One region of the Arthrobacter sp. 2MCAF14 genome, then DNA from elsewhere that is predicted to be linked to it. Evidence: riboswitches for the same ligand, from Rfam matches in the RefSeq annotation. Region 1 holds a riboswitch; the other holds the start of a gene.
The links. A riboswitch is a leader RNA that binds a small molecule or an ion and turns the genes downstream of it on or off. The one in region 1 is predicted to bind S-adenosylmethionine.
Positions count from the first base shown of each region.

Region 2: linked by a shared signal. The riboswitch ahead of AB4074_RS00830 (aminotransferase class V-fold PLP-dependent enzyme) and the one ahead of AB4074_RS21610 (DUF1737 domain-containing protein) in region 1 are both predicted to bind S-adenosylmethionine.

Region 1 is NZ_JBFRHB010000045.1:2,514-5,473, reverse strand. Features, by position in the region: gene AB4074_RS21625 (ornithine cyclodeaminase) at 1-799, opposite strand, end outside; gene AB4074_RS21620 (Lrp/AsnC family transcriptional regulator) at 962-1,393, opposite strand; gene AB4074_RS21615 (hypothetical protein) at 1,449-1,808, shown strand; SAM riboswitch class IV at 1,879-1,991, shown strand; gene AB4074_RS21610 (DUF1737 domain-containing protein) at 2,002-2,259, shown strand; gene AB4074_RS21605 (rhodanese-like domain-containing protein) at 2,256-2,666, shown strand; gene AB4074_RS21600 (O-succinylhomoserine sulfhydrylase) at 2,667-2,960, shown strand, end outside.
Region 2 is NZ_JBFRHB010000001.1:184,165-187,124, reverse strand. Features, by position in the region: gene rsgA (ribosome small subunit-dependent GTPase A) at 1-819, shown strand, start outside; gene hisN (histidinol-phosphatase) at 879-1,691, shown strand; SAM riboswitch class IV at 1,853-1,965, shown strand; gene AB4074_RS00830 (aminotransferase class V-fold PLP-dependent enzyme) at 2,001-2,960, shown strand, end outside.

The sequences.
Region 1 (2,960 bases):
CGGGAAATTCGGCGGACATTTGTTGGATCTCGCCTTCAATCCGCGTCTGGGGATCGTATTCCGCAAAGACATCGCCGAGGCCCAGGATGGCAGCGTCGAGTTCGGTCTTCCCAGGGCAGTCGCCACCGATCGCGTTGATGTGGACACCGGGCGAAACCTGGTCTGCCGTCAGGATGGTGGCATTGGCCTTGTCCGCCGTGCACGTGGTGATGACGTCGGCGCCCTCCACTGCGTGGGCCGCCGAGTCTGCAATGGTGATGTCGAAGCCGAGGGGAGCCATGTTCCGGACGAACTTCTCCATCGCAGCCGGATCCGTGTCCCAGATCCTGACAGTGTTAATGCCCAAGGCCACCCGGAAAGCCAGGGCCTGAAACTCCGATTGGGTTCCGGTTCCGATCATCCCCATGATCCGGGCATCGGGGCGAGCGAGTTTCTTCGCGACCATCCCCGACGTAGCCGCCGTCCGCAGCGCTGTCAGCACTGTCATTTCCGCGAGGAACGTCGGATAACCGTTATGGACGTCGGACAGGACACCGAAAGCTGTCACGGTCTGGAAGCCGCGCGCTGGATTCGAAGGGTGTCCATTTACATACTTGAAGCCGTATGTTTCCTGGTCGCTGGTGGGCATCAGCTCGATGACCCCAAATGGCGTGTGACTTGCCACCCGCGGAGTCTTGTCAAAAGATTCCCACCGCCGGAAGTCGTCTTCCAAGTATTGAATCATCTCCGAGATGATGGTCTCCGGGCCTCGCCCGGCCGTCCAACGAACCATATTGCGGACATCGACAAAGCGCGTCATGTGCGCTCCTTTCCCTCATAAGCACTGTTGCTACGAGGCTACGGAGCGGCGATATGCATCCACAATTGCCAAAGTACGTACTTTTCATTGAAAGGCTGCACAAAATGATGAACGCATCTCTACATAATGCTCATTGGATAAAGGCGTCCGTCGTGCGGGCGACTACCGGAGGACGGAACTGAGCAACAGGCTCGTCTCGCTATTGACGATCCCCTCGATGCCGCGGATCCGGCCCAACACCTGGTCAAAGTCACTGAGGCTTTCCGTGCGCAGCTCGGCCACAAGATCCCACCCGCCGTTGGTGGTGTGCAGTGCCCAAATCTCCGGAAGTCCCCTGAGTTGGCGAATGACTTTGTCGGCCGATCTTCCCTCCAGGGCAATGAGCGCAATGGCGCGAATGGCAAGTGGATCGACCTCGTCGCGCACCCTCGCAGTGAAACCAACGATGGTTCCCGAGGAAACTAGACGCTCGAGCCGGCTATTCACAGTGGCCCTGGCGACGCCCAGCCTCCGCGCAAGGCTGGCCACGGACGCCCTGCCATCCTCCCTCAGAGCGGAGAGGAGCTGACGGTCAAGGTCGGTGAGTGCTGCCATAAAGATAAACGTATCGCCCATTCCCCAAGCGGGCCTGAGTCCGTAGGGTATCGACATGAGCATCTACATCAGCCCCGACTCTGCTGCATGGTCGCTGACGGCCATGGCGACTGGTGCGTCAGCGGGATCAATCGATGATGCAAACGGCATGTCCAACTTGGTGAAGGAAATCTACGAGACGGAAGGTTTCGAAGCCCTGTCGGGTGTGGTTTTTGCCTTGGCTCATCACAACAGCCTCTCGCTGCATGCACTCGCCACCGCCACCGGGATATCCGTACACGAGCTGCTGGAAATCCGGAAGCATCAAGGTTCCACTTTTCATCACTCCCCTACGGCAGTAGCGTCGCGGTTCGACGCCATTCCACCCCGGATCCAGGCAAGCCTGGACCCGTTGCCGAAAGAAACCGACGCCTAAGACCCCCGGTTACGGAACATGACGACGGCCGGTGATGCAGGCCGCCGTCGTGGATGTTATTTTCTTCTTGAGTAATGAGCACCAGCGCGAAGCCCTGACTTGCTGGTCGGCAACCCTCTCTCCGGCGGGGTGCCTCAGGTGACTACTCGGCGTATCGACACTTTCGAACTGCAAGCGTGACTGAGGAGCACCAATGCCTGAACCCACCGAAGAAAAACTCTCGTACCGTCTCATCACGGGCCCTGACACGAAGGATTTCTGCGAGCGGATCTCCACCGCCCTCGCGGAGGGATACGTGTTGCACGGCAGCCCGGCCGCGACCTTCAATGGCACGGACGTGATTGTGGCCCAGGCCATCGTCCTACCCGCCGCGATCGCGAGCGCAGATGCAGCAGTTGCCAACGCGGTAGACCAGCTTGATGAAGAGTTCGACGGCGAGGGGCACGCATGAGCTACGCAGGCGACCTCAGTCCGCACGATGCCTGGGCCAAGCTGGAACAAGGCGCCATCCTGGTGGACGTCCGCACCGAAGGCGAGTGGGCACACATCGGGATCCCTGACACAAAGGCCACGGAGAACGATCCCTTGTTCATCCAGTGGAACTTGGCCGGCGGCATCCCCAACACCCGTTTCATCGAAGAGCTGACGCAGCAGGCTCCGGAGGCAAATGGTACCGAACTGGTCTTCCTCTGCCGCTCCGGACAGCGTTCCATCGCCGCCGCGATCGCAGCAACACAGGCCGGCTACACCGCCTACAACGTCCTGGAGGGCTTCGAGGGCGAACCGGACCGCTACGGCGAGCGAACCGTGAACGGCTGGAAAAACCGTGGACTTCCGACGAACCTGGGGAACATCTAAGTGACTTTCAATCCTGACGCCGCCGGCTGGAGCCCTGACACCCAGGCAGTCCGCGGCGGTCTTGACCGCACCAACTTCCAAGAAACGTCCGAGGCCGTCTTCCTGAACTCCGGCTTCGTCTATGAGTCCGCCGCAGCCGCAGAGCGCGCATTCACGGGCGAGGACGAGCGCTTCGTCTACTCCCGTTACGGCAACCCCTCCGTGGCCACTTTCCAGGAGCGACTGCGCCTGCTCGAAGGCACCGAAGCGTGCTTCGCGACGGCGTCGGGCATGTCCGCTGTCTTCACCGCCCTC
Region 2 (2,960 bases), on a different contig from region 1:
GTCGAGGAGCGCAAGACCCTCCTGCGGCGAAGTGCCGATGACACGGATCCGATCGAACGGGCCGTCGTCGCCAACGCCGACCAGCTCGTGGTGGTGGTCGCAGCCGCCAACCCGGAGCCGCGCACCGGATTCATCGACCGCGCCTTGGTGGCAGCGTACGACGCCGGAATCGAGCCGCTGCTGCTCGTTACCAAAGCGGACGTCAAGGATCCAACGGAACTCCTTGCCAACTATGTGAGCCTGGGTTTCCCCATCATCATCAGCCGGACGGCCGACGCAGGGGCCTCCGGCATCGACGCCCGTTCCGACGACGGCTTGTCCGCCCGCCTCGACGGTGACTCCGTCGGCCAATTGCGGGACTACCTCGACGGCAAGGTCACCGTGCTCCTCGGCCATTCCGGCGTCGGGAAGTCCACCATGGTGAATGCCCTCACCGGCGCCGAGCGCGCCACGGGCGGGGTCAACGCCGTGACGGGGCGCGGACGGCACACCTCGTCCTCTGCCCTTGCACTGAAGCTCAGCGACGCCCCCGGCGGCAGCTGGATCATCGATACGCCCGGCATCCGCTCCTTCGGCCTCGCCCACGTGAACCCGGACCGCATCCTGCATGCCTTCCCGGATCTGGAACCCGGAACCGAAATGTGCGAGCGAGGCTGCAAGCACGATGCCTCCGCGGTTCGATGCGGACTGGATTCCTGGGTCGCCGACGGCCACGCCGGCGAGGCAGGCCCGGCCCGCTTGGCGTCGTTGCGCCGGCTCCTCGGCGCGGACCCGCGCATGGAAGCCCAGGAGACCAAGGAATTGGGTACGGTCAACTAACTGCGCGCTTGCCGTCCTACCTCCCCGGCTCACCCGCGAAAAGACGGTAGTTTGGAACCATGACCCAACCCGATTCGAGCTACAATGACGACCTGCGGCTGGCACACGTCCTGGCCGACTCCGTCGATTCCCTGACAATGGAGCGGTTCAAGGCACTGGACCTCCAGGTCGAGACCAAACCCGACCTGAGCCCCGTCACCGATGCCGACAAAGCCGCCGAAGAAGCAATCCGCGGGCAGCTCTCCCGTTCCCGCCCCCGCGACGCCGTCCTCGGGGAAGAATTCGGCAGCACGGGCCACGGCTCGAGGCGTTGGATCATCGATCCCATCGACGGGACCAAGAACTTCGTGCGTGGCGTGCCCGTCTGGGCTACGTTGATCGCCCTCGTGGACGAGGGCGAGGTAGTAGTGGGGCTCGTGAGCGCTGCGGCGCTCGGCAAGCGTTGGTGGGCGGCCAAGGGCTCGGGCGCCTACATGGGCCGATCCCTGGCCGCAGCCACCCGGCTGAAGGTTTCCAACGTGTCGCGGCTTGAAGACGCCTCGCTTTCCTACTCCGAGCTTTCCGAGTGGAAGCAGCACGGTAAGCTGGACAACTTCCTGGGCCTCGAGAACGATGTCTGGCGCAGCCGTGCGTACGGCGATTTCTGGTCCTACTGCCTCGTGGCCGAGGGCGCCGTGGACATCGCCGCCGAGCCGGAACTCCAGGTCTACGACATGGCGGCTTTGGTGCCGATCGTGACGGAAGCCGGCGGGCGCTTCACGTCCCTGGACGGTGCGGATGGTCCCTTCGGCGGAAACGCCGTGGCCACTAACTCGATCCTGCACTCCGAGGTCCTCAAGAGGCTCAACCCCGAGCTCGACGACCTCCTCTAGCCCACCCTCTCCACTGAATAAACGACGGCGGACGCCCACTTTTGGGGGTGTCCGCCGCTTTTTCTTCGGCAGAAGGCACACTTTTCCGGCGGTGTAATAATCCGCTTAACAATCGCCGGTCACATTGGAATGAGCCTTGCCAGTGTCCTACGCTCTTTACAGGTCACGAGTGCCAGCGCGAAACCCCGGTTTGCTGGCCGGCAACCCTCCATCGCGGCGGGGTGCCCCGGGTGACGACCCGGCCGGTCCGGAACGGATGCGGCAAGCGCGGACCCCCTGCACGCAGGGGTCCCTCTTGAGTGAGGTCCCATGAGCACAGCCACATTTACTTCCCCGGCTCTTTCGCTGAACAAGGAATCTGCACAGCACCGTGGTGAAACCCTCCCCCGGGCATCGCGCCCGCTCGCCGCGGTCACCGGCGCGGAGTTGCAGGCACCCTTGATCCAGGGCGGCCACATCCGCTACGCCAACCTTGACTACGGCGCTTCCGCACCTGCCCTGACGGTGGTTTCCGCGTACCTTAACGAGATCCTGCCGTACTACGCGAGCGTCCACCGCGGCGCAGGCTATGCCTCCCAAATCAGCACCTCGGTCTATGAAAACGCCCGCAACATCGTCCGTGACTTCGTTGGCGGCCGGCCGGACGATTCGGTCATTTTCACGCGCAACACCACCGATTCCCTCAATCTACTGGCCGGCTGCCTGCCAGTGGAGGGCGGTCGACACATTGGCGAAGTCCTTTACCTGGACATCGAGCACCACGCCAATCTCCTCCCGTGGCAAAGTGTCCCCCACCGCAGCATCGTTGCCGCGGGAACGTTGTCCGAGACCGTCGCCAATGTCCGCACAGCGCTCTCCCACGGCGGCGTCAGCCTTCTGGCTGTCACCGGCGCGTCAAACGTGACCGGCGAAATCCTGCCCATCAAGGAACTCGCAGCCTTGGCCCACGAATTCGGGGCGCGGATTGTGGTGGACGCGGCGCAACTCGCCCCGCACCGCAGAATCGACATCGCCGCAGCGGATGTCGACTACTTGGTTTTCTCTGGGCACAAGCTCTATGCACCGTTTGGCGCAGGTGTCCTGGTGGGCCGTCCCGACTGGCTCGACGCCGGCACACCGCACCTGGCCGGAGGCGGCGCCGTCCGCGAAGCGCGCCTCGATTCGGTCAGCTGGGCCACAGGACCGGCCAGGCACGAAGGCGGCTCGCCGAACGTACTCGGCGCGGCCACACTCGCCCGGGCAACGCAGGTCATCGCCAGCCTCGACCAC